Regions from separate parts of the Streptomyces sp. NPDC002935 genome, predicted to be linked through region 2. Evidence: riboswitches for the same ligand, from Rfam matches in the RefSeq annotation. Region 2 holds a riboswitch; the other holds the start of a gene.

Region 1 (4,602 bases), on a different contig from region 2:
CGGCCTTGGCCTCGCCCGCGTCGGTGAGACGGTCTATCTCGTCGGCGACGAACTGGGCCTCGTCGTGCTCGGTGTCCGCGACGTAGCCCGTGATGTTCGAGCCCGCGCCCGCGTTGGTCCACAGGTTCTTGGGGCGGCGGGACTCGTTGCGCTCGATGACCGCGTTGGCGGCGGTGAGGATCGTCTGGGTGGAGCGGTAGTTCTGCTCGAGGAGGATCGTCGTCGCGTTCGGGTAGTCCTCCTCGAACTGGAGGATGTTGCGGATGGTCGCGCCGCGGAAGGCGTAGATCGACTGGTCCGCGTCACCCACGACGCACAGCTCGGCGGGGGGCAGGTTGTACTCGCTGGGCGGTACGTCCACGGGGTGCTCGGAGGTGCCGACGAGCTCCCGCACGAGTGCGTACTGCGCGTGGTTGGTGTCCTGGTACTCGTCGACCAGGACGTGCCGGAAGCGGCGGCGGTAGTGCTCGGCGACGTCCGGGAAGGCGCGCAGCAGATTGACCGTGGTCATGATCAGGTCGTCGAAGTCGAGCGCGTTGGCCTCGCGCAGCCGCGACTGGTACATCGCGTACGCCTGGGCGAGGGTCTTCTCGAAGCCGTCGGTGGCCTGGGCGGCGAAGTCCTCCTCGTCGATCAGCTCGTTCTTCAGGTTCGAGATCTTGGCGCTGAACGACTTCGGCGGGAAGCGCTTGGGGTCGAGGTCGAGATCACGGCAGACGAGCGCCATCAGACGCTTGGAGTCGGCGGCGTCGTAGATCGAGAACGACGAGGTGAAGCCGAGCTGCTTGCTCTCGCGGCGCAGGATGCGGACGCAGGCGCTGTGGAAGGTCATCACCCACATCGCGTTGGCTCGCGGGCCCACGAGCGCCTCGACGCGCTCCTTCATCTCGCCCGCGGCCTTGTTGGTGAAGGTGATCGCGAGGATCTGGCCGGGGTGGACATTGCGCTCGCCGAGCAGATGCGCGATCCGGTGGGTGAGCACGCGGGTCTTGCCGGAGCCCGCGCCGGCCACGATGAGCAGCGGGGAGCCGGAGTGCACCACGGCCGCGCGCTGGTTCTCGTTCAGTCCGTCCAGGAGGGCCGCCGGGTCGACGGCGGGCCGGGGCGCACCGTCGCGGTAGTACGCGTCCCGGCTCGGGGGCAGGTCGAACTTCCCGCCGAACAGATCGTCCGCAACCGGCTCCGGTACGTGATCGTCCTCGGGCGGCGGCGGGTGCTCGTCCTCGTGGGCCCCGGAGGGCTTGAGGTCCGCCAGGAAGCTGTCATCAAAGAGGCTGCTCATCGCTCTCCGAGTCTAGGCCGCCCCACTGACAGCCCGCCGCCACCCCGAGAACTCGATCGGAAGTCGTGACGCTTTTCCTGGGCGGACGGGCTTCCGGCCGGGACGCCCGGGAGCCCGTGACCGCACGCCATCGACCTGTCGCCCCCGGTGAGGTGCGGGCGGGCGGGGTCGACGTCGGCCCGGGACCCCTATGTGCGACGGCGCGGTGACAACGCGTGCGCCCGCGGGAGCTACCGTCGAATGAAGGGCGTGAGCGACCAAAGAGCCCGTATGGGGACGGTTCGCCGTGAATGCATCGCGGATGACGGGACCCACGGCAAAGGTCACGAAAATGTATCGGGCATATCGCACATCAACCTTCACACGGGCCACATCAGTTGGCTAGCGTGCGGGCAGGCCACTCGACCGCAACCGGCGAACGTCGCCGGGCCGAGCGGCCTCCGCCGAGTCCGGCACGCCTTCGAGGCCGCCGGAGCCGGGGACCCACCGACCTTGGGGTGAATCGGTCCAACCGCCTTGTGGGGCGAGGACCGTAGGGCAACCTTCCGGAACCACCCGCCCGAACCCGACAGCTAACTCGGTAGGCGGATGACGGAAGGAGTCGCCTCTCTTGGCGTCGCACCGCAAATGGCGTCCTACGGGTACGCGTCTTGCAGGCATACGGACCCCGGCCCTCGCGACGGCGGCCCTCACGTCCATGGCCCTGCTCTCCCAGACGGCGAACGCGGCCCCCTCGGCCGAACCCAGGCCCAGCCTCGAAGAAGTCGAGAAGAAGGTCAACGACCTTTACCACCAGGCCGAGACGGCCACCGAGAAGTACAACGCGACCCGGGAGAAGACCGCCAAGCAGAAGAAGCGCGTCGACACCCTGCTCGACGACGTCGCCAAGCGCACGGAGAAGCTCAACACCGCGCGCGAGGAGCTGGGATCGTTCGCCGCCGCGCAGTACCGCACCGGGGCCTCCGCCCCCGACACCGCGACACTGCTGCTCGCCGACGACCCGCAGGACTACTTCGACCAGACCCAGCTGATGAGCCGTCTGACGACCCGCCAGAAGGCGGCCGTCGACGACTACGTCACGGAGCAGGCCGCCACCACGAAGAAGCGCGCGGAGGCCACCGAGAGCCTCCAGTCGCTGACCACGTCGCAGAGCGCGCTCAGGACGTCCAAGGCGGCGGTGCAGCGCAAGCTCACCGAGGCGCGCAGCCTGCTCTCGAAGCTGAACGCCGAGGAAAAGGCGCGGCTGGCGGCGATCGAGAAGAAGCAGCAGGAGGAGGCCGCGGCCAAGGCGGCGGAGCTGGCACGGCAGCAGGCGGCCGCCGAGAAGGCGGCAGCGGACAAGGCCGCCCAGCAGCAGTCGTCGGGCACCACGACCGGCTCGTCGACCGGATCGACGGCCGGCTCATCGACCGGCTCGACGGCCACGGACTCCTCCTACGCGACGAAGGCGGCCAAGGCGCTCGCCTTCGCCCGTACGCAGATCGGCAAGCCCTACGTCTGGGGCGCCACCGGCCCGGACTCCTACGACTGCTCGGGCCTGACCCAGGCCGTCTGGAAGGCCGCCGGCGTCAGCCTCCCGCGCGTCACCTACGACCAGGTGAACGCCGGCACGACGGTCTCCCTGGCCGACGCCCAGCCCGGTGACCTGGTCTTCTTCTATGACGACATCAGCCACGTCGGTCTCTACATCGGCAACGGCATGATGATCCACGCGCCGAAGCCGGGCGCGTACGTCCGCGAGGAGTCGATCTACTACGACGGCACCTCGGCGATCCACAGCGTGGTGCGCCCGGCGTAGACCAGGCGGCGAGCGACGCCTCTCACGGGGCACGCGCGCGTGGAGCGGAGAATGCCCACGCACGCGTGCCCCGCATTTTCCTGGCCACGCACGCGCGCCCGGCGCTTTCGCGAACCGCGCACCCGTGCCCGGCGCTTTCGTGACCCGCGCTTTCGTGACCCGCGCTTTCGTGACCCGCGCTTTCGTGACCCGCGTTTTCGTGGTCCACGCGCGCGTGCCCCACCGGCAACGGCTCCGGAGATCCCTAGCATCGGGCGCATGCCAGACACACCGGACAAGCCGGACACTGCCTCGTTCCGCGGCTGGTGGGCGGGGCGGCCGCCCGCCGCCGGGGCCGCCGTCCTGGCCACCGGCATCATCTCGATCGGGCTGCATCTGACCGACCACGAGGCCCTCTCCCGTATCGCACTGGTCCTCGCGTCTCTCGCCTGGCTCGGACTCGCCGCGGACTTCGTCGTCCGGCTGATGCGCGACCGGGAGCGGTGGACGCGGCAGGCCGGCACACCGGCCGGGCTCACCGCCGTCGCGGCGAGCACCGTGCTCGGCACCCGGTTCTCCGAACTGGGGTGGCAGGGGCTAGCCGAGGCCCTGCTCGCGCTGTCGGCCGTGCTCTGGCCGATCCTGCTCCTGGCCGTCGTACGGCACTGGCGGCACCGGATGGCGGGAGGCGTGTTCCTCGTCTGTGTGGCCACACAGGGGCTCTCGGTCCTCGGCTCGACGATCGCCACCGCCGTGGGCCCGGACTGGCTCACGCATGCCGCACTGGTGCTGTTCTGGCTGGGGATCGTGCTCTACGGGGTCTCGTTCGCGCACTTCGACCTGTGGGAGGTGAAGCGGGGGGCCGGGGACCACTGGGTGGCGGGCGGCGCGCTCGGGATCTCGGCGCTGGCCGGGGCGAAACTCGTCGCCGCGCACCATGTGAACCCGTACCTGTGGAACGACGACGACCAGGGCGTCCTGCGCGCCACGACCGGCGCCCTGCTCGTGCTCGACCTCGCCTGGTACTGCGTGCTGCTCGTCACGGAGGCGGCGTGGCCGCGCCCGCGGTACGACGTACTGCGCTGGTCGACCGTCTTCCCGATGGGGATGACGGCGGTGTCGGCCCTCTCGGTCGCGGCCGTCCTCGGTGTCTCCTGGCTCAGAGGACCGGGGCAGGTGCTGCTGTGGTTCGCGGTGGCGGCGTGGCTCGCGGTCGCCGCGGGCGCCGCCCTCGCCGTCAGGGCCGCGGCGCGGGGGTGAGGGGGCCGGTCAGGTCCGCGGCGCGCGGGCCACGGGGGCCGATCAGGTCCACAGGACGGCGATGAAGATGTTCGCGACGGTCAGCAGCCCGACGAGGCCGAAGAGGCCCTTGTCCACCTTCTCGTCGTCGCGCTTCACGTAGACGAGCCCGAGGATCACGATCAGCAGGGCCAGCTTCACACCGATCTTGACGGTGTTGACCGTGTTGCCGTCGGCCTGATTCAGCCCGACGAGGGCGACGCCGGTGACCAGCATGGTCAGCGCACCGTGCAGCATCGCGGGC
Region 2 (4,602 bases):
GCACGCTTCCTGTGGAGTTCACCCCGGTCAAATAGCCCTTGATCGGTTCATCGGCGACCCTTCGGAACCCCTGTCGAAGGGGTTCTTCCGCATACCGGAAAGAGCGCCCTTCCGGCTACCGGAACATGACGCTCCATCAAATCTGTGATCTTCGCGTGATCGGTAGTGCATCGACTTGTGACAACCGTTCGAGTCCGGCTACGTTCACCCATCAACGCGGCACCTGCGCTTCCTACTTCGCAGGAGTCGCCGAAGTCACCTGCTGTCACGCGAAAGGCTTCCGTATGCTCTCCGGGAACGGCCGTCACCGTCGCCCTCGTCAGGCCCCGGCTCTCATCGTCGCCGCGGGAGTGGCTGGATCGGCCATCGCCATCCCGTTGCTCGCCGCGGCGAGTGCCAGCGCGGCCGACGGAACCACCTGGGATCGGGTGGCGCAGTGCGAGAGTGGCGGCGCGTGGAGCGCCGACAACAACAACGGGTATTACGGCGGGCTTCAGTTGGACCAGGAGACCTGGGAGGCGCACGGCGGTCTCGACTACGCCCCGAGAGCCGACCAGGCCAGTCGCTCGCAGCAGATAGCCGTCGCCGAGAAGGTGCTCGACGACCAGGGCCTCGCGGCCTGGCCGACCTGTGGACCGCTCTCCGGGCTCGGCAAGAGTTCGGGCGGCATCAAGGTCGACACGGGCGTGGCCGACGACTCGTCGAGCGCCGGGAGCGACTCCGGCTCATACACTTCATCCGGTTTGTCGACTTCGCCCAGTTCATCCCCTTCCTCGAACCTGTCCGGTTCGTCCGATTCGGGTGACTCCTCGGGCGCGGCCGACAGCACCGCGAAGCCCCACGCCTCGCAGGGTTCCGGCGGCTCGGACAAGGCGACCGGCAAGGCGGCCGACAAGGCGACCGGCAAGGGTGGCGAGTCGGGCAAGTCCGGACAGAAGGGCGCTTCTTCGGACGCCTCCGACGGTGCGAGCGCCAGTGCCGGCCGGCACCGTGGTGCCGACGCCGAGGAGAGTGTGACCGACGGTCGTGGCGACAGCGCCGCCGGGCGGCACGCTTCGCGCGGCTCGCGCGACGCCATCGACGTCATCGACGACTCGCCCGCCGTGAGCGTCGTGGGCAGTCTCTGGAGTGTTTCCGACGCCCTCGGCCTCGAAGGCGGATGGGGCGAGCTGCCCACCGTGAACGAGGAGGCGGTTGACGCCGGTCCCGGCCTCGTCGTTCCCGGTCGGAGCATCTCTGTTGCTACCGAAACGGTCGAAAAGTAGCGGGAGTTCGCGTCATAGTTCGCTGTGGAATGTCCGGTTTGGTGCGAGTGAGAGATGGGTCTCAGAAGCCCTGATCGTCTTTGATATTCCGCCGATCGACTGCTTACGGTCGTGACCGCTCGCCACAGCGGGCCCCGACGGTCACAACGCCGAATCCTGCCAGCGGCCGTACGGGAACAGTCGTCGCGTCATGCGCCGTAGGCAGGAGCGGGGGACCCAAGGTAAGTGCCGCGTCCGGGAGTTGAGAGACACCCGGAAACGGCTTGGGGTTAAGTCGCGTGTCGGACGTCCTGGAGACGGGACCGACGGCACGCGGCCGGGCAACTCAACCGGCCCGAACCCGACAGCTCACCTCGCAGGCGTCGGTGAGGGGATCACTCCATGCTGTTTTCCAGCAAGGGCAAGCACCGCCGTCCGAACAAGGCCACCCGCGTCGCCACGCTCGCCGGTGTCACCGGTGTCGCCATCGCCGCTCCGCTGATGGCGGCCGGCAGCGCCTCCGCCGCCACCGCTTCCGAGTGGGACGCCGTCGCCCAGTGCGAGGCCGGCGGCAACTGGTCGATCAACACCGGCAACGGCTACTACGGCGGCCTGCAGTTCTCGTCCTCCACCTGGGCCGCGTACGGCGGCACCGCCTACGCCTCCACCGCGGACCAGGCCTCGAAGTCGCAGCAGATCGCCATCGGTGAGAAGGTCCTCGCCGGGCAGGGCAAGGGCGCCTGGCCGACCTGCGGCGTCGGCCTGTCGAGCGCCGCGTACGGCGGTGACACCTCGACCCCGTCGACCCCCTCCAGCTCCTCCTCGAGCGGCTCGCAGAGCAGCACCACCACCCGTACGACGGAGCAGCCCGCCTCCCGTTCCGCGGAGCGCCCGGCCGCCCAGAAGACCGTCACCACCCCGACCGGCAAGAAGGTCAAGAAGGGTGACGGCGAGTACAAGGTCGTCAAGGGTGACACCCTCAGCTCGATCGCCGAGAAGAAGCACGTCAAGGGCGGCTGGCAGAAGCTGTTCAAGCTGAACAAGGGCATCGTCGCCGACGCCGACTTCATCTACCCGGGCCAGCAGCTCCACCTCCGCTGAGCCCGGCCGCACCCCGGCCCGACATGGTCGCCTTCGGCGGAGGGCGACCGCATGACCGGCCGGGCGCAGCCCCGCCCCAGCTGAACAGCAGCTCCCTCGCAGGTCGGGCCTTTGCGCCGAAGGCCTGGTGAGGGCCCCCGTCCCCACGGGCTCCCCGCTCCGGTGCTTGTTCCCCCGCATGCACCGGAGCGGGGTTTTTCATTTCTTTTTTTGTTCCGTTCAGGAACAATATGTACTCTCACTTCTGCTCAAGGGGTGGTCGATCGGCTGGCCGATCCCCTCGGGCCGGATAGGCTCATCCCGCGGGGCTGCCAAGCCCCGCATACCCGCGTCACATCCCAGAAGGAGATGCTCGTGCCGTCCATCGACGTCGTCGTAGCCCGGGAAATCCTGGACTCCCGAGGCAACCCCACGGTCGAGGTCGAGGTCGGCCTCGACGACGGCAGCACGGGTCGTGCCGCCGTTCCGTCCGGCGCTTCCACCGGAGCCTTCGAGGCCATCGAGCTCCGCGACGGTGACCCGAACCGCTACCAGGGCAAGGGTGTCGAGAAGGCCGTCCTCGCCGTCATCGAGCAGATCGGCCCGGAGCTCGTCGGTTACGACGCCACCGAGCAGCGCCTGATCGACCAGGCGATGTTCGACCTGGACGCCACCGACAACAAGGGCTCGCTCGGCGCCAACGCCATCCTCGGCGTCTCGCTCGCCGTCGCGCACGCCGCTTCCGAGGCGTCCGACCTGCCGCTCTTCCGCTACCTGGGCGGCCCGAACGCGCACCTGCTGCCCGTTCCGATGATGAACATCCTGAACGGCGGGTCGCACGCCGACTCGAACGTGGACATCCAGGAGTTCATGATCGCCCCGATCGGCGCGGAGTCCTTCTCCGAGGCCCTGCGCTGGGGCACCGAGGTCTACCACACCCTCAAGTCCGTCCTGAAGTCCAAGGGCCTGTCCACCGGCCTCGGCGACGAGGGCGGCTTCGCCCCGAACCTGGACTCCAACCGTGCCGCGCTCGACCTCATCCTCGAGGCCATCAAGCAGGCCGGTTACGTCCCCGGCGAGCAGGTCGCGCTCGCTCTCGACGTCGCCGCGTCCGAGTTCTACAAGGACGGCAAGTACGAGTTCGAGGGCAAGTCCCGCTCGGCCGCCGAGATGACCGAGTACTACGAGGAGCTCGTGGCGGCCTACCCGCTCGTCTCCATCGAGGACCCGCTCTTCGAGGACGACTGGGCCGGCTGGAAGGTCCTCACCGACCGCCTCGGCGACAAGGTCCAGATCGTCGGCGACGACCTGTTCGTCACCAACCCGGAGCGCCTGGCCCGCGGCATCGAGGAGGGCACCGCCAACGCGCTGCTCGTCAAGGTCAACCAGATCGGTTCGCTGACCGAGACCCTGGACGCCGTCGAGCTCGCGCAGCGCAGCGGTTACAAGTGCATGATGTCCCACCGCTCCGGCGAGACCGAGGACGTCACCATCGCCGACCTGGCCGTCGCCACCAACTGCGGCCAGATCAAGACCGGCGCCCCGGCCCGCTCCGAGCGCGTCGCCAAGTACAACCAGCTGCTGCGCATCGAGGAGATCCTCGACGACGCCGCGGTGTACGCCGGCCGCTCGGCGTTCCCCCGCTTCAAGGACTGAGCCTCCGGCTGAGGACTGAGCCTCCGGCTCAGGAAGCGTCGTCCGTACGTCCCCGTACTCGGTCCCGTACCGTGTGCGGGGACGTACGCACGTGACGGGCTAGTACTGACGGGCCAGTACTGGGGAGGCGGGACTCATGGCCGTGAAGGACCGGGACCGGTTCTCCACATCGACCAGGCTGAAGCTGCTCGGCGAGCAGACGGCGGCCCGGGTCTACCGCTCCCAGACCAAACGGCAGGCCCGCCGCTCCCGGCTGACCGGCCGGGCCGCGCTGCTAGCCCTCGTCCTGTGCTCCCTGATCGTCGCGCTCGCGTACCCGATGCGGCAGTACGTCTCCCAGCGCGCCGAGGTCGCCGACCTGGAGCGGCAGCGGGAGCAGGCCCGGCAGCGGGTCGAGCAGCTGCGCGACCTCAAGGCACGCTGGCAGGACGACGCGTACGCCGAGCAGCAGATCCGGCAGCGGCTGCACTATGTGATGCCGGGCGAGACCGGCTTCGTCGTGATCGACCCGGACGCGGCGAAGCAGGCCCGCGCCGACCACGGCACCACCGACCGCCCCTGGTACACCAACGTCTGGGACGGCGTGGACAAGTCCGACGCCGCCGACCAGTGACGACCCATG

What was found. Region 2 has a riboswitch for cyclic di-AMP ahead of ABZX90_RS15205 (transglycosylase family protein). Riboswitches for the same ligand answer to the same signal wherever they lie in the genome.
Region 1: it holds a riboswitch for cyclic di-AMP, as region 2 does, so the genes downstream of both, ABZX90_RS21410 (NlpC/P60 family protein) here and ABZX90_RS15205 (transglycosylase family protein) in region 2, are expected to answer to the same signal.

The regions. Positions count from the first base shown of each region.
Region 1 is NZ_JBEXNW010000015.1:23,209-27,810, reverse strand. It holds gene pcrA (DNA helicase PcrA) at 1-1,282, opposite strand, end outside; cyclic di-AMP (ydaO/yuaA leader) riboswitch at 1,714-1,885, shown strand; gene ABZX90_RS21410 (NlpC/P60 family protein) at 1,893-3,080, shown strand; gene ABZX90_RS21405 (tellurite resistance/C4-dicarboxylate transporter family protein) at 3,339-4,319, shown strand; gene ABZX90_RS21400 (hypothetical protein) at 4,362-4,602, opposite strand, start outside.
Region 2 is NZ_JBEXNW010000009.1:272,004-276,605, forward strand. It holds gene ABZX90_RS15195 (cytochrome P450) at 1-35, shown strand, start outside; gene ABZX90_RS15200 (transglycosylase family protein) at 126-1,265, shown strand; cyclic di-AMP (ydaO/yuaA leader) riboswitch at 1,449-1,642, shown strand; gene ABZX90_RS15205 (transglycosylase family protein) at 1,647-2,345, shown strand; gene eno (phosphopyruvate hydratase) at 2,694-3,980, shown strand; gene ABZX90_RS15215 (septum formation initiator family protein) at 4,117-4,593, shown strand.